Regions from separate parts of the Ensifer sp. MJa1 genome, predicted to be linked through region 4. Evidence: riboswitches for the same ligand, from Rfam matches in the RefSeq annotation. Region 4 holds a riboswitch; each other region holds the start of a gene.
The links. A riboswitch is a leader RNA that binds a small molecule or an ion and turns the genes downstream of it on or off. The one in region 4 is predicted to bind cobalamin.
Positions count from the first base shown of each region.

Region 1: another riboswitch for cobalamin. It lies ahead of nrdH (glutaredoxin-like protein NrdH); the one in region 4 lies ahead of MKZ91_RS01805 (DUF1636 domain-containing protein).
Region 2: another riboswitch for cobalamin. It lies ahead of metE (5-methyltetrahydropteroyltriglutamate--homocysteine S-methyltransferase); the one in region 4 lies ahead of MKZ91_RS01805 (DUF1636 domain-containing protein).
Region 3: another riboswitch for cobalamin. It lies ahead of MKZ91_RS06840 (aromatic ring-hydroxylating oxygenase subunit alpha); the one in region 4 lies ahead of MKZ91_RS01805 (DUF1636 domain-containing protein).

Region 1 covers NZ_JAKUMO010000002.1:341,835-346,121, reverse strand. Annotated here, with positions in the region: gene MKZ91_RS04345 (acyl-CoA thioesterase) at 1-533, shown strand, start outside; cobalamin riboswitch at 688-912, shown strand; gene nrdH (glutaredoxin-like protein NrdH) at 1,309-1,530, shown strand; gene nrdI (class Ib ribonucleoside-diphosphate reductase assembly flavoprotein NrdI) at 1,543-1,959, shown strand; gene nrdE (class 1b ribonucleoside-diphosphate reductase subunit alpha) at 1,929-4,082, shown strand; gene nrdF (class 1b ribonucleoside-diphosphate reductase subunit beta) at 4,264-4,287, shown strand, end outside.
Region 2 covers NZ_JAKUMO010000002.1:346,923-351,209, reverse strand. Annotated here, with positions in the region: gene MKZ91_RS04370 (ABC transporter permease) at 1-69, shown strand, start outside; gene MKZ91_RS04365 (aspartate/glutamate racemase family protein) at 74-811, shown strand; gene MKZ91_RS04360 (LysR substrate-binding domain-containing protein) at 769-1,707, opposite strand; gene MKZ91_RS04355 (hypothetical protein) at 1,838-2,140, shown strand; cobalamin riboswitch at 2,159-2,377, shown strand; gene metE (5-methyltetrahydropteroyltriglutamate--homocysteine S-methyltransferase) at 2,479-4,287, shown strand, end outside.
Region 3 covers NZ_JAKUMO010000003.1:349,942-354,228, forward strand. Annotated here, with positions in the region: gene MKZ91_RS06835 (hybrid-cluster NAD(P)-dependent oxidoreductase) at 1-1,068, opposite strand, end outside; gene MKZ91_RS06840 (aromatic ring-hydroxylating oxygenase subunit alpha) at 1,070-2,314, opposite strand; cobalamin riboswitch at 2,419-2,621, opposite strand; gene MKZ91_RS06845 (DUF6656 family protein) at 2,937-3,536, shown strand; gene MKZ91_RS06850 (L-threonylcarbamoyladenylate synthase) at 3,617-4,287, shown strand, end outside.
Region 4 covers NZ_JAKUMO010000001.1:344,491-348,777, forward strand. Annotated here, with positions in the region: gene aspT (aspartate-alanine antiporter) at 1-1,247, opposite strand, end outside; gene MKZ91_RS01800 (hypothetical protein) at 1,528-1,728, opposite strand; cobalamin riboswitch at 1,885-2,100, shown strand; gene MKZ91_RS01805 (DUF1636 domain-containing protein) at 2,206-2,619, shown strand; gene MKZ91_RS01810 (ABC transporter ATP-binding protein) at 2,642-3,433, shown strand; gene MKZ91_RS01815 (ABC transporter substrate-binding protein) at 3,444-4,287, shown strand, end outside.

The sequences.
Region 1 (4,287 bases), on a different contig from region 4:
TCGGGCGCCGCTCGATGGAGGTCGAGGTCGAGATGATCGCGGAAGACGTGACCGGCAGCCGGGTCTTATGCAGCCGCGGCACCTTCACCATGGTTGCCCAGCCTTGTGCCAGAAAAGAGCAATGGGTGCTGCCACCGCTCGGTCGAGCCGTGCGCGCGCCCGAAGACGATGCTGTGCTGCGCATGGTCGACATCGTCTTTCCCGACCAGGCCAACAGCTTCGGCGCCATGTTTGGCGGTGATGCCCTCGCGCAGATGACGAAGGCTGCCTTCGTTGTCGCAACGCGCAGGAGCCACCGGACGACGGTGCTCGCCTCCTGCACCGGCATGGACTTCAGGCACCGCATCACGATCGGCTCGATCATCGAATCCGTTGCCCGCATCGTGGACACCGGTCGCAGCTCGGCCACGATCGAAGTCGAGCTCTGGTCGGAAGAGCTTCTGACCGGCACCCGGCAACGGACGGTGACTGGAACCTTTGTCATGGTTGCCGTCGACGCCGACAATTGCCCCGTGCCCGCTTTCACCGGCTAGGAGGATGGGCGCGCCTGCAACACCGGGTGCGCCCTATCCACAGCCTCGGCGATGAACGGTCGTTTACTCCCCGTTATCCACACCGCAAAAGAAATCACCCCCTTGCCCCGGCCTCAGGCACCCCAGACCTATTGACGAAGATTGGCGATGAACTACTATATCTAGTGTTCGAGGTTCTTCCGATTCGCAAGGATAGGGAGCTAAGACGGGAATACGGTGCGCCGGCGGATTTCTGCCCGGCTATGCCGTAGCTGCCCCCGCAACTGTAGACGGCGAGCGACTGTCCGGAATTGGACCACTGAGGCATGAGGCCGCGGGAAGGTCGGGACGGAAGCGGAGACCCGTAAGCCAGGAGACCTGCCTTGAGCACCAAACGTCCACGGGCGGGGTGTCCGGAGGGGTTGAGTTGCGCGTGGCAGGATGAGCCTGCCTGATCGTCTCGACATCTCCCCGGCGGCCTGCCGAAAGCTTCGGGGTGAAGTCATGTCAGTTTCTTCCAGTACAGATCCACCTTCTGCGGACGGGTGCGTATTTTTGCGCGCCTGATCGAAAGGTCGTGCCCTGAAGAGTCGCTTCGACGGCGTTTTTCGGGCGCCCCGCCAGAATTTACCGGCCCGGTTGCCTGAAGCCGACCCCGGGCCAGTTCGCCGACATCAACTCCGGTCGAGATGATCGGAGAACGACGTCCTGCGCCCTGTCGCCAAACCCACGGTTCGCGTCCGCGCGATCCACTGAATTTCTGCGCCCCGAATTCTGCTCAACATCTGAGGAACCCATGTCCATCACCGTCTACAGCAAGCCCGCCTGCGTGCAATGCACCGCCACCACCCGTGCGCTCGACCGCCAGGGCATCGATTACAGGATTGTCGATATCTCCGAAGACACGGATGCCTTCGCACTAGTGCAGGGTCTCGGCTATCGGCAGGTTCCGGTCGTCGTTGCCGGCGAGCGGCACTGGGCCGGTTTCCGCCCGGATATGATCGGTTCGCTTTCCTGAGGGACAGAGGCGATGGGCCTGATCGTCTATTTTTCCAGCCGTTCGGAAAACACCCATCGCTTCGTCGAAAAGCTCGGCCTGCGCGCCGCCCGCATACCGCTTAGGCAAGGTAAGGACACGCTTACGGTATCCGAGCCCTACGTGCTCGTCGTGCCGACCTATTGCGGTGACGACGGCCGGGGTGCGGTGCCGAAACAGGTGATCCGCTTCTTGAACGACGCGGGCAACCGCTCCCACATCCGCGGCGTGATTGCCGCGGGCAACAGCAATTTCGGCGCGACCTACGGGATCGCCGGCGACGTGATCTCGGCCAAGTGCCGAGTGCCTTACCTCTACCGGTTCGAGCTTCTCGGAACCGAAGAGGACGTCGCCAATGTCAGAAACGGGATGGAACGATTTTGGACGTCACAACACTCGAACGCCCCTTGAAGGCGACAGAAGCAGCGCTCGACTATCATGCGCTGAACGCGATGCTGAACCTCTATGACGAGGAGGGCAGGATCCAGCTCGACAAGGACCGGCTGGCCGCGAAGCAGTACTTCCTCCAGCACGTCAACCAGAACACGGTTTTCTTCCATAATTTGCGCGAGAAGCTCGATTATCTGATGACCGAGGGCTACTACGAGCAGGAGGTCCTCGACCAGTATTCCTTCAATTTCGTGCGCGATCTCTACGACCACGCCTACGCGAAGAAATTCCGGTTCCCGACCTTCCTCGGCGCCTTCAAATATTACACCTCCTACACGCTGAAGACCTTCGACGGTAAGCGTTACCTGGAGCGCTACGAGGACCGTGTCTGCATGGTGGCGCTGGCGCTAGCGCGCGGCGACGAACAGTTTGCCCGCGATCTCGTCGACGAGATCATTTCCGGCCGCTTCCAGCCGGCGACGCCGACCTTCCTCAATGCCGGCAAGAAGGCCCGTGGCGAACTCGTTTCCTGCTTCCTGCTTCGGGTCGAGGACAACATGGAAAGCATCGGCCGCGCGATCAATTCGGCGCTGCAGCTCTCCAAGCGCGGCGGCGGCGTGGCACTGTCGCTCACCAACATCCGCGAGATGGGGGCCCCGATCAAGCAGATCGAGAACCAGTCCTCCGGGATCATCCCGGTCATGAAGCTGCTCGAGGACTCGTTCTCCTATGCCAATCAGCTCGGCGCCCGCCAGGGGGCGGGGGCCGTCTACCTGCATGCCCACCACCCCGACATCATGCGCTTCCTCGACACCAAGCGCGAAAACGCCGACGAGAAGATCCGCATCAAGACGCTGTCGCTCGGCGTCGTCATCCCCGACATCACCTTCGAGCTCGCCCGCAACAACGAGGACATGTACCTGTTCTCGCCCTATGACGTGGAGCGGGTCTATGGCGTGCCGTTGACCGAGATTTCGGTCAGCGAGAAATACCGCGAGATGGTGGAGGATGCGCGCATCCGCAAGCGGAAGATCAAGGCGCGCGAGTTCTTCCAGATCCTTGCCGAGATCCAGTTCGAGAGCGGCTATCCCTACATCATGTTCGAGGACACGGTGAACCGGGCCAACCCGATCGAAGGCCGCATCACCATGAGCAATCTCTGCTCGGAGATCCTGCAGGTGAGCGAGCCCAGCGAATTCAACGACGACCTTTCCTACAAGAACATGGGCAAGGACATCTCCTGCAATCTCGGCTCGCTGAACATTGCCGCCGCCATGGACTCAGCCGACTTCGGCAAGACGATCGAGACCTCGATCCGGGCGCTGACGGCCGTCTCGGACATGAGCCACATCTCCTCCGTACCTTCGATCGAGAAGGGCAACGACGACAGCCACGCGATCGGCCTTGGCCAGATGAACCTGCATGGCTATCTCGCCCGCGAGCGCATCTTCTACGGCTCTGCGGAAGGCATCGATTTCACCAACATCTATTTCTACACCGTGACCTATCACGCCATCCGCGCCTCGAACCGCATCGCCGTCGAGCGCGGCGAGAGCTTCAAGGGTTTCGGGAACTCGAAATACGCTTCGGGCGAGTATTTCGACAAATACACCGAGGCCGAATGGCTGCCTGAGACCGAGAAGGTGAAGGACCTGTTCGAGAAGGCCGGCATCAGCATTCCAACGCAGGAAGACTGGCTGGAGCTGAAGCAGGCGGTCATGACGGGCGGCCTCTACAACCAGAACCTCCAGGCGGTGCCGCCGACAGGCTCGATCTCCTACATCAATCATTCGACCTCCTCGATCCACCCGATCGTCTCGAAGATCGAGATCCGCAAGGAAGGCAAGATCGGCCGCGTCTATTATCCCGCAGCCTTCATGACCAACGACAACCTCGAATACTACCAGGATGCCTACGAGATCGGACCGGAGAAGATTATCGACACCTATGCGGCGGCGACCCAGCACGTCGACCAGGGCCTGTCGCTGACGCTGTTCTTCCGCGACACGGCAACGACCCGCGACATCAACCGCGCCCAGATCCATGCTTGGAAGAAGGGCATCAAGACCATCTACTACATCCGCCTTCGCCAGATGGCGCTCGAGGGCACGCAGGTCCAGGGCTGCGTCTCCTGCGCGCTGTAACTTTGCATTCCTGTAACTGCCCCTCACCCTAACCCTCTCCCCGCTTGAGGGGAGAGGGGACGTGCCACACGAAACGCTGATGGATGCGTCAGGACGGTGCGGCTGGTCCCTTCTCCCCACCTGCGGGGAGAAGGTGCCGGCAGGCGGATGAGGGGCCAGCACCATTCTAAAAGGCCCGACCATGAACATGCACACCAAACCCGCA
Region 2 (4,287 bases), on a different contig from region 4:
TTCACCATCATCCTCGTCGCGCTGGCTGTCATTCTGATGCTGCGGCGCCGCCAGGCAAAGCTGAGCTAGGCCCATGCGCATCCTGATCGTCAATCCCAACACCACCGCCTCGATGACAGCCAAGGCCGCCACGGCCGCCCGGGCTGTCGCTGGTCCTGGCACGGAGATCCTGTCACGCACATCGAAGTCGGGGCCGGCCTCGATCGAAGGACACTATGACGGTGCGATCGCGCTTCCGGGCCTGCTCGCGGAGATCCGTGACGGCGAGGCCGCGGGCGCCGACGCGGCCGTCATCGCCTGCTTCGACGACACCGGGCTTGAGGCCGCGCGGGCGCTTGCCCGCATTCCGGTGGTCGGCTTGTGCGAATCCGCCGTCGCGACTGCAGCCATGCTGGCGCAGCGCTTCACTGTCGTCACGACGCTCGAACGTTCGCGGGTGCTGATAGAAAATCTGACCCGGCACTACGGCATGGCTGGCCGAGCAAGGGTACGCGCCGCCGATATTCCCGTGCTTGAACTGGAAGACAAGGGCTCGAATGCGCTTGCCAAGCTCCGGCGCGAGATCGAACTGGCGCTCGCTGAGGACGGCGCCGAGGCGATCGTGCTTGGCTGCGCCGGCATGGCGGATCTCGCCCGCATGCTTCAAGCCGATTACAGCATTCCGGTCATCGATGGGGTGTCCGCCGCAGTGAAGCAGGCAGAGGCGCTGGTTTCGCAGGGACTTTCGACCAGCAAGCGCGGCTCCTACGCGGCCCCGCTCAACAAATCCTATTCAGGTTTCGCCAGCGCGCTTGCGCCGGCCTCGACCTGAGGCGACCAGGACGATTCCATCACTCTTGCAAGCAGCGCGTTCGACGCATCGGCCTCGGCGACCACCCAGTCGCGAAAGGCCTGGATCTTCTTCTGACGCCGGTTGCTCTGCGGATAGACCAGCCAGTAGGCCCGGCCGTCCCTGACCACATGTTCGAACGGCCGGATGAGCCTGCCGCTCTTCAGTTCCTCCATCAGAAAGGTCGAGACGGCAATGGCGATGCCGTGGTCCGCAAGCGTCGTCGCCACGTCCATCGCCTGGACATCGAAGATCAGCTCGGTGCCGTTGCTTGCCGGCGGCTCGACGCCCGCTTCGATCATCCATCGTCGCCACCAGTTGGCGTTGCCGAAGCGCCGCACGCGCAAAACATCAGACGGTTCCCTAAGTTGGTGCTTTTCCAGGAAGGATGGCGTGCAGACCGGCACGTAGTCGAGCGGGAACAGCGGAAACACATCATTGCCCGGCCAGTCACCGGCACCGCTGCGCACCGCAAGATCAATGGCGTCGCGCTTGAAGTCGACCAGTTCGGTCGACATGTGCACCCTTATGCTGATGTTCGGATGGGCGGTCTGGAACGAGGCGAGCCGCTGCCCGAGCCAACTCGACACGACCGTTGGCAGCACCGAGATGTGCAGGTGGTGTTCGGTCTTGTCGGCAATCTCGGAGAAAGCGGCGCCCAAGAGATCGATCGCCTCGGTCACTTTTGGCGCAAGCTGGCGGCCGGCAGCGGTCAATCGCACCTCGCGTGGAAGACGAACGAAGAGTGGCGTGCCGATGCGGTCCTCGAGCAACCGGATCTGGTAGCTGACGGCGGCCTGCGTCATGCCGAGCTCATCCGCCGCGCGGGTGAAGCTCAGGTGCCTGGCCGCGGCCTCGAACGCGCGCACGGCACTCATGGGAGGAATCTTGCTCATGGCCTGAGATAAGCATTCTTTATGTCAGCATGCGAGAATTCGCTTTGCGCGAGAGGACAAATTCCCTCAATTTTTTTCGCGAACACACCATCGCGAAACGAAGAGGGTAGCAATGCTTGAGGCAGCGCGATCAACGATCCGTCACGTCTTGACCTGGGCGGGCGAAACCATCCGACCAACGGTATCGCTGGAAGCATTCAGCGAGATCCAGCTCAGGGATATCGGTCTGACGCGCGATGAAGAGCGGATCCGCGCGCGTGTCGCTGACATAGCCGTGCCGTACAATCCCCCGCAATTCTGGAAGGCGCGTCCATTGCAAACACAGGTTCAGGTGAACCTGCCGCGGCCGGTGATCGCATCGCCCCGCGCGTCGGCGGGCGAAAATAAAGACATAAGCATTTCTTTATGCGATTGACGGCGTCGTTTGGACAGGGCATTGTCCTGCCATCGTGGTTCTTCGCCCGCCTTCCGGCGGGATGGAGCTAAGAGGGAATTCGGTGCGGCGCCTTGAAACGCCCATGCCGGAGCTGCCCCCGCAACTGTAGGCGGAGAGCGGCCGTTCGATAATGTCACTGAGGAAGACGCCTCGGGAAGACGGAACGGTTCGTGACGACCCGCAAGCCAGGAGACCTGCCGCGATGAACAACGTCCACGGGCGGGGTGTCCGATGAGGCGCGTTGACGACGCGGGCTGATCCCCGCGCCGCGGCTGCGTCGCGTTCAAAGCCTTGCCCACAACCTTCGGGGTAAGGAAATGACCATCAAGACTGCCAATCTCGGTTTCCCGCGCATCGGCCGCCATCGCGAACTGAAATTCGCGCTCGAACGCTATTGGACGGGAAGGGCGAGCCGCGACGAACTGCTCGATACCGGAGCGAAGCTGCGTGCCGAAAGTTGGGCCGCGCAAAAGGCGCGCGGCATCGACATCCTCCCGTCGAACGACTTCTCCTTCTATGACCATGTGCTCGACACCGCCGTGCTCGTCGGTGCGATCCCGCCGGCCTACGGCTGGAAAGGCGGCCCCGTCGATCTCGACACCTATTTTGCCATGGCGCGTGGCTCGACCGGCACGCCCTGCGCCTCCGGCTGCTCGCACGTCGGAACCGACAGCGGCAACCCCGCGCTCGAAATGACCAAGTGGTTCGACACCAACTACCACTACATGGTGCCCGAATTCGAACCCGACCAACGTTTCGAGCTGACGCACAACCGGCCGCTCGAGACCTTTCTCGAGGCTGAAGCGCTCGGCTATCGCACCCGTCCGGTGCTGCTTGGCCCGGTGGCTTTGCTCAAGCTCGGCAAGGCCAAGGGTGACGACTTCGATCCGGTCGACCTGATCGAGCGCCTGCTGCCGGTCTATGTCCGGGTGCTTACCGAACTTGCGGACGCCGGCGCCGACTGGGTCCAGATCGACGAGCCCTGCCTGGCGCTCGACCTCACGGACAGGGACCGTCGCGCCCTCGACCTCGCCTATCGCACCTTCGCCACTGAGATCCCCCGGCTGAAAATCATGCTTGCAACCTATTTCGGTTCGATCGGCGACAACACGGCGGCGGCACTGGCACTTCCGGTTGCCGGCCTCCATGTCGATCTCGTGCGCGCGCCGCAGCAGATCGATGCCCTCATCCAGTCCGCTCCGGCCGACCGGGTGCTCTCGCTCGGCATCGTCGACGGCCGCAACATCTGGCGGAGCGATCTTGCGGGTCTGTTCCGCCGGCTGCAGCCGCTGGTCTCCACCCATGGCCGCGACCGTATCGAGCTTGCCCCCTCGTGCTCGTTGTTGCATGTGCCCGTCGATCTCGACCTGGAACGCGCGCTCGATCCCGAGCTTTCCTCCTGGCTCGCCTTCGCCGTGCAGAAGCTCGACGAATTGAGCCTGCTTGCCCGCGCCTTCGAGCCGGGACTTGCCAATCCCGAGCAGGTGTTTTCGGCCTCGATTGACGCCGCCAGGGCAAGGCTCACCTCGCTCAGGATCCATGACCCGCTCGTCTCCGGGCGACTGAAGGAACTGACGGCTGCCGACAGCAAGCGTCACGCACCGTTCGACACCCGTCGTCGCCTGCAGGCCGAGAGGCTGTCTCTGCCACTCTTCCCGACGACGACGATCGGCTCCTTCCCGCAGACGTCGGAGGTCCGCCAGGCACGGTCGCTGCATGCCAAGGGCGAGCTCAGCTACGTCGACTACGTCCGCTACCTCCGCCAGGAAACCGAGCAGGCGGTGCGCTGGCAGGAAGAGATCGGCATCGACGTTCTGGTTCACGGCGAATTCGAACGCAACGACATGGTGCAGTATTTCGCCGAACAGCTTTCGGGCTACGCCTTCACCCAGAGCGGCTGGGTGCAGAGCTACGGCTCGCGCTATGTCCGCCCCCCGATCATCTTCGGCGACGTCTCGCGGCCGTACCCGATGACCGTCGATTGGGCCACCTTCGCCCAGTCGCTGACGCAGCGCCCGGTCAAGGGCATGCTGACGGGGCCGGTCACCATGCTGCAATGGTCCTTCGTGCGCGACGACCTGCCGCGCTCGGTCGTTTGCCGGCAGATCGCGCTGGCGCTCAGCGAC
Region 3 (4,287 bases), on a different contig from region 4:
CGGGCGCGAACAACAGGCGAGGATGTAGCCCTCGTCAATCTCGTCGTCGAGAATGCCACCATTGTGGTTCATATCCACCTCGCCGGCGACCTTCATGACGCGGCAGGTGCCACAGATGCCGCCCTCGCAGGCAGCCCCGATCCTCACCCCGTTGGCACGCGCCGCCTGCAGGATTGTCTGGCCCGGCTTGGCTTCGACCTCCTTGCCGCTCATGGTGAAGACGACCTTGGCGGCCTGCACTTCGCCATCGCCGCCGACACCGGCGCGCACTGCGATCTCTTCGGCCGCAGGCGCTGCCGCCGGCTGGAAGCTCTCCTCGTGATAGCGACTCATGTCGAAGCCGGTCGCCTTCAGCATTTCGCGCACACCGCGCATGAACGGTTCCGGACCGCAGCAGAACACGGTGCGCTCCAGGAAATCCGGCGCGAGCAGCGGCAGCTTGGTGCCGTCGATGCGCCCGCGCAGGCCGTGCCAGCCGTGCCGCGCCTCGTGTCCTTCAACGATAAAGCCGAGGTTGAGCCCGGGCATCTGTGTCGCCAGCACTTCCAGCTCGGAGCGGAAAAGCAGATCGTCCGGGCGCCGGGCGCAGGAGATAAAGGTCACGTCCGTTTCCGGCACGCAGTCCGCCATCCAGCGCGTCATCGACATCATCGGGGTGATACCCGATCCGGCCGAGATGAACAGATACTTGTCACCCGGATGCCGCACGAAGCTGAAATCCCCGAGCGGACCGAATGCCCTAAGCTTCATGCCGGGTTTCAGGTGGTCGAACATCCAGCGGGTACCGATGCTGTCGGCCTGCACCTTAACCGTGACGGCGATCGAGAGTGGTCGCGACGGCGTCGACGACAGCGTGTAGGTGCGCATGACCGGTTCGTCGCCGACGGGCAGTTCGAGGGTGACGAACTGCCCGGGCAGGTAGCGGAACCAGGCCGGCTTTTCCGCCCGGAAGGTGAAGGTCATGACATCGGCTGTCTCGACGACCGCCGAGGTGCATTCGAGCAGCTGCTGCCGGTCGATCCAGACGTGCAGCGCATCGAAGTGGTGGAAGGAGGACGCCATCTGCATGTCAGGCAACCCTCGAAAGCGGAGCGGCATCGCCCTTGAGGCGTTGCTCCATGAACTTGCAGTACCATTCGACGAACTGCATCACGCCGCCTTCGTGCTCCGGCGAATAGGGGCCGGGCTGATAGGCAGGCGAGCGGATGCCAAAGGCATTTTCCTCCACGATCTGACGGTCCTGGTCGTTGGTCTCGGTCCAGACGTGGGTCAGTTCTTCCAGGTTGTAGTCGACGCCCTCGACCGCATCCTTGTTGACGAGCCACTTCGTCGTCACCTGCGTCAGTTCCGGGCCGAGCGGCAGGACGCGGAAGGTGATGGCATGGTCGGCGAGCACGTGGTTCCAGGTCGTTGGATAGTGGAACATCAAAAGCGTACCGATCTGTTGCTGGTGGACACCTGCCGACAGGGCCTGGCGGACGGCGCGCGCGCCGGACATGGTATAGCTTTCGGCGTCGTCGACGAGCGGCATGCGGGCGGCGCGGAACTGTCCGGTCGGCGATATCTTGAACTCGCTCGGAAGCCCTTCCGCCTCGCACTTTGCCCAGTGCGCGGCAATCACTGGATCGTCCTTGGCGCCCTGAACGCCGGTTGCCGTCGGCGCTTCCGGATAGGTGCGGCAAAGCTCCGGGTGGTTGGCGGCGCAATGGTAGCACTCGCGGTTGTTTTCCCAGACGAGCTTCCAGTTGCCCTTCTCGATGATCGTGCTTTCAAAGGCGACCTTGGTTTCGCCGAGGCGATGCGGCGCGAGGTAGGGCAAGGCCAGTTCGCGGAAGGCCGCGAAGTCCATCGGATTTTCAGACAGGTTGATGAAAATGTAGCCGCCGACCGTTTCGCAATGGATCGGCTTCAGGCTGTGGGCCGCCTTGTCGAAGTCCTCGCCCATCTGGCGCGCAAAGAGCAGGCTGCCGTCGAGCTCGTAGGTCCACTGGTGATAGGGACAGACAAGCTTTGCCGATGACCCCTTGTGTTGCGTGCAGACGCGAGAGCCGCGGTGGCGGCAGGAATTGTGAAGTGCCCGGATCGTGCCCTGGCGATCGCGGGTGATGACGACGGGGAAATCTCCCACCTGGACGGTGAAATAATTGCCGGCCCTCGGGATCTCGCAGTCATGGCCGATGAACAGCCAGTCCTTGTACCAGATGTTCTCCAGATCCTGCCGGTAGTAGTCGGGATCGATGTAGAAGGCCCGATCGAGGCTGTAGCCGTCACGTCGGCCTTTCAGCCTGCGAAGCATATCGTTCCTGATGTCCATGTCCTGTCCTCATGCGCCATGTTTCGGAGAGGCAGGACAGGAACCCGCACGGGCGCATGCCCATGCGTTTGAGGCTCCGATCCGGCTGCCCGCCGCAACCCGTTACGGTTATGTCTGTCAAGGCTGGTTTCCGGGCTCAGGAGCCGTCCTTTGGGGACCTGCCCGGCGCCTTCCCGGACGAAACCGTCCAGTGGCCTTTTGCCGAGGCTTTCGCTCCACCACCGTTGCGGGGGCAGCGCCGGGATTTGACCGGCTTCCCAATTCTCCGCCCTCCCTTAAAGGCGGCACCTTGAGTGAGGATATGTAAGCGTGGAACCCATGCCGGCAGCTGCCAGATAGCGACATCCGTTTCCAGAAAGACGACACGCATCAATGAAGTTACGAAGGGCGAAACCGCAGAATGTTTCGCTTTATAAACAGATAGATAGATCAAAAAACCGGCAATTGCCGCGTTTTCGGCCCGGCATGGCGCGAGCGCGTGAGAGCTTCGCCAGATTGCGACATGACTTCATGACCCGCCCGACTTCTCCATCACCTCGCGGCGAAATCTTTCATTAACCATAAGCCATTAGCCTTGCCGGCGGACGAGTGGGTCCAACAGGCAGATGGCGCGCTGACGATCATGAGCAAGTTCAAGTATTACGATGCAGCGGCCGAAAGGCCGCCGGCGACCCCGGCGAAGGCGGCTGTCCATACAGAGTTCCTGCGCACCGGCCGGATCAACCGCCGTCAATGGATGCCGAGCGAGCGCCGGTATCTGAGCTACGAGGAAGTCGCAGACCGGACCGGCAAGAAACTGGCGACCGCCGGCGACACGACGCACAAGCGCATCAACGGCTTCCATTCATCGATCCAGTTCCCCAAGATGATCTTCCACCGCACGCTCGCCGGGCGGCCGCACCTCGGCTATTGCCACGTGACGGCGGCGCGCACCCCCGTTGCGCCTGCCAAGGACATCACCTGGTCGTTCTATTTCGCCAACTTCTTCTGCGAACTCGGCGACGAAAAGCACTTCTTCGAGCGGATCCAGACCGGCTATTCACGCATGTATTTCGCCGTCGCCATCGAACCGAACGCCGACGAAGGACAAATGGTCATCAACCGCAACATCCGCGATAATGGCTTGTTGTTCCGTACCGATGATCCCAAGGTGGCGCTGAAGAACGTGCTGATGCTGGGCGCCCGCGATGATGCGCTGCGCCGCATCATCCGCAGCCTCTGAGCCGACGACAGCTTGTGCTGAAAGAAGATCTTCTGTTTTCCCTGTGTGTCCGCTAAGGAAGCTTCCGGAAGGGGCACGGCATGGCTGACATCATAGACACTGGCAAGGAACCGGATCGCGCGATCGAGCGCGCCTGCGCCGTTCTTGCCGAGGGCGAGCCGGTCGCCATTCCAACCGAGACGGTCTACGGCCTTGCGGCCGACGCGACCAATCCCGATGCGATCAGCCGTATTTACGAGATGAAGGGGCGACCGCGCTTCAACCCGCTGATCTCGCATGTCTCGGACATGGCGATGGCGGAAGCTCATGTGCGGTTCGACCCGATTTCCCGGCGGCTGGCGGAGGCCTTTTGGCCCGGACCGCTGACATTGATCCTGCGGCAGCGGCAGGACAGTACCGTTCACGCACTTGCCTCAGCCGGCCTCGACACACTCGGCATCCGCATGCCCGAGGGTTTTTCGCGGCGGGTGATCGGCCGGTATGGCCGGCCGCTTGCGGCGCCCAGCGCCAATACGTCCGGCAAGATCAGCCCGACCAGTGCTGCCCATGTGGAAGCCGATCTCGGTGCCAAACTGAAGCTGATCCTCGATGCCGGCCCGGCCGAGATCGGGCTTGAGTCGACCATCATCAAGGTCGAAGACGATGCGATCCGGTTGTTGCGTCCAGGTGGCCTTGACGCCGCCGAGATCGAGCGTCTGCTCGACCGCCCCGTAGAGCGGCCGGAAACGGCGGGCGCGACGATCGAAGCGCC
Region 4 (4,287 bases):
GTGGAAAGCCCGATCGGGATGCCGCCGATCGTGATCGTCAGCGCCCCGATCATCGCGCCGATGAAGAGGCCCCAGCCGAGGAAGGCGATATCGGTGGTTTCGACCGGGCGATCGGCAAAGCCCAATGCCTTGATGGCGGCCTCAACGTGCCGCTTGGCGCCGCCGATGGTGACGATGTCGCCGCGCTCGACGGTGGTGCCGGGAAGAACCGGGATCTCGACCAGTGAGCGGATGATCTTGCGGGCATAGACGCCGCGCGCCCAATCCATGGTGCTGACTTCGGCAAGCGTCTTGCCGGCGAGCGCCTTGTTGGTGACATAGACGTCGACGACCTCGGCCTCGGCGTTCAGCAGTTCCTTGTCCTCGACCTCGACCAGCTTCGAATCGAGGTTTTCGACCAGCACGGCGCGCCTGCCGGAGAAGGCGACGACGTCGCCCGGCTGCAGCACGGTGTTGCCGTCGGCCTCAATGATCTGGTTGCCGCGCCGCAGGCGTTCGACAAAGACGCGGACGCCGGGAAGGAGGTCCTTGACCGGTTTCCCGGTGAGACCGCTTGCCTGGTCGACGCGGTAGGCGCGAAGACCGAAATCATGATAGGCGCGGGTAATGCCGGGCTCGCTCGCCTCGGTGCCGCCGCCGAGCTTGGCCTCATATTCCTTGCAGGCGGCCGGAAGGTCGATGCCGAGAAGCCTCGGGCCCAGCTGGGCAAGAATGATCGCCGAGCCGATCGTGCCCCAGATATAGGTGACCGCATAGGCGATCGGAATCTGGTCGGCAAAGGTCTTGGCCTGTTCGGGCGTCAGCCCGAGCGAATTGATCTGGTCGGTCGCAACACCGATCGCGGCCGAAATCGTCTGCGATCCGGCATACATGCCGGCGCCATAGCCGAGCGGCAGGCCGGCGATCAGCGCGCAGAGATAGGGCACGATCAGGCAGAGCACCAGGACCGAGAGCGCAAAGGCGATCTGTTTCGGCCCATCGGTGCTCAAGCCGCGCACGAATTGCGGTCCCACGCCATAACCAACGGCAAACAGGAAGATCAAGAACAGGGTGGATTTCAGGTCACCGGAAACCTGGATGCCCAGTTGCCCGATGAGAACGCCCGCCAGCAATGTGGCGGTGACGTTGCCGAGGTTGAAGCCTGCGACCTTGATGGGGCCGATCAGGAAGCCGATGCCGAGGGCGAGAAAGACGGCAACCGGAGGATAGGTCCGAAGCGTCTCGACGAAGAAATCGATTGGGTTCACTGCTATCCCCTGTCGAAAGTTGAATTGCCGTCACTTCATTTCGGGACTTGCGCGGCCAGGTTGATGTGGTGGTGGTGTATCGATGCCCAATCCCAGCTTCGGCGCCAATCCCAGCTTCGGCGATTGTCGCTTCGGTCGGTGATTTTCTCAACGGTCATGGGGTTACGTGAGCGTAACGTACGTTACGTTTCAGTGCTTTGCCGGGAATGCGGCTTCCAGGTGGCGGTGTCCTCGATGCCCAAGAACGTTGCTCCCGCCAGATCCCTCGTCGGCATTTCAACTATGGTGTTGTAGCTGTCGCGTTGTCTGGCGGCGTCCCGCGCATGAAACCTTTGCCGGCTATGCTTGCCGTCGAGGTCTCCTTCGACATGCGCAACGCTGCTTCACGCAGATGCCGTTGCGTGGCAGGCTGGGCGGCGACATCGAGGATCTTGCCGCCGGGCTTCAGCGAAGCCAAGGATACGCCGGTCGCCGCCGTCACGCGAGGCTCTCGCCCGGAGCGGGCGGCCGAATGCCTGACGATCATTTCCTTGTTGATTTGTGTAATGTTATTTTATAACAGTCACGCATGACGAAACGCCGCATGTTGATAGAGCCCGAAGCAGACGCCCGCGCGGTTGTCACTTCAGCCGATTCATGCGAGGAAGGCGTTGATGGTGCTGCGTCCGCGACAATGCGGAGGCGGCTGAAAAGGGAACACGGAACGGACGACCCTGACGGGACCGAAACCGTGGCTGCCCCCGCAACTGTGAGCGGAAAGCGCATTCACACCATGTCACTGGCATCAAGCCGGGAAGACGTGGATGCGCCGCGACCCGCGAGCCAGGAGACCTGCCATCGAACCGATCAACCACAACGGACGGGGTGTTCCGATGGAAAAGAACTGGCTTTCGCACGACGGCTTTCCGTCCTTCTGCCGCTTCGCCATCTCCTGCCGTCACTCCGGCGGAGAGAGAAGATGGCCGAGCCGACTTCAAGACAGCACAAGATAACGGTCTGCACCGATTGCCGCCTTACCGGTGGCCCTTGCGCGCCCGGTGCCGAGCTCATTCAGCGCCTCAACCGCAGCATCGCCACGCTCGGGACACCGCTCGACCGTGACTTCTCGATCGCCGGCACCGTCTGCATGGCCGCCTGCACCCGACCCTGCACCATCGCCTTCCAGGCAACCGGCAAGGCGACCTATCTCTTCGGCGACATTTCGCCGGAGGAAGACATCGACGATCTCGTCAGCTTCGCCACCACCTATGCCGAGCGCGGTGATGGCATGACGCGTGCCGTCGAGCGCCCGCGCGGGCTGAAGGGCAAGACGCTCGCCCGCATCCCGGCGGCCATGCTCGTCTCCGAAGACATCGCCGGACGGTTCCAGTGAGACCGCGGGGAGGGACAGGATCATGAGCTGCACGTCGACAGGAGCCACGCTCAGGGTGGAGGGCCTGCGTTGGGGACCGCGTCCGGGCCTGACGCTGGTCGAGGATGTCGATTTTTCGATCGCGGCGGGAAGCCGGCTTGCGATCCTCGGGCCGAACGGTGCCGGCAAGACCTCTCTTTTGCGCTGCCTTTATCGCGCCGTGCAGCCGGATGCCGGCCGCATTGCCGTCGATGGCGTCGACCTCTGGTCGATTTCGGCACGCGAGGCGGCAAAGACAATCGCCGTCGTGCTGCAGGAAATGCCCGGCGATTTTCCCTTCAGCGTGCGCGATGTGGTGATGATGGGGCGGATCCCGAGACGCGAGGGCCTGAGCGGCTGGTCGGAGCTTGATCGCGAGCGCGTGGCTCACGCGCTGTCGCATCTCAATCTCGCCCATCTCGCCGGCCGGCAATTTGCCACGCTTTCGGGCGGCGAGAAGCAGCGGGTGCTGATCGCCCGGGCGCTTGCCCAGGAGCCGCGCATCATCATCCTCGACGAGCCGACCAATCATCTCGACATCCGCCACCAGCTCGAAATCCTCGAACTGCTGCAGACGTTGAAGCTGACGATCGTCTCGACGCTGCACGACATCAACCTTGCCGCCGAGTTCGCCACCGACGTCGCGATCGTGACGGCCGGGCGGCTGACGGCCTTTGGGACACCGGAGCAGGTCCTGAGCCCCAGGGCGCTCTCCGTAGCCTTCGGCGTCACCGCCACCGTCCACAGCACGGCCGCTGCCGGCAGCGCCCGTTTCTCCTTCTCACTTCCCCGATAGGATTTATTTCATGAAGATCAATATTGCCTCATCCACCGTCCTGTTCCTTCTCGCCGCGGCAACGCCGGCGCTCGCCCATCCGGTCACCATCAAGAGCTGCAACCGCGAGGTGACCTTCGATGCGGCGCCCAAGCGTGCGATCGCCAACGACGTCAACCTGGTGGAGATGATGCTGGCCTTGAGGCTGCAGGACCGCATGGTCGGCTATACCGGCGTCTCCGGCTGGAAGACACTGGATGAAAGGCTGCGCGAGGGCGTGAAGGAACTGCCGGAGCTTTCGGAGAAGTATCCGACCAAGGAAGTGCTCTTGAACGCCGACGCCGATTTCTTCTTTGCCGGCTGGAACTACGGCATGAAGGTCGGCGGCGAGGTGACGCCCGAGACGCTCGCCCCCTTCAAGATCGGTGTCTACGAACTTACCGAATCCTGCATCCACGTGATGGCCAAGGAAAAGCCAACGATGGACGACATGTTCGTCGATCTTCTCAATCTTGGCCGCATCTTCGGCGTCGAGGATCGGGCGCAAGCGCTGGTTGCGGGCTATCGCAGCCAGTTGGCCGACATCGTCAAGGCATCGGCCGGCGGCGACAAGCCGACGCGTGTGTTCGTCTATGATTCCGGCGAGGAGAAGCCGTTCACCTCGGGTCGCTTCGGCATTCCGACGGCGATGATCGAGGCTGCCGGCGGCGCCAACATCATGGAGGACGTCGAAAAGAGCTGGGTGGAGGTTTCCTGGGAGCCGGTGATCGAGCGCAATCCCGAGGTGGTCGTCATCGTCAATTACGGGGAGGTGAAGGCCGAAGACAAGATCGCCTTCATGAAGAACAATCCCGCCTTCGCCAATGTCGACGCCG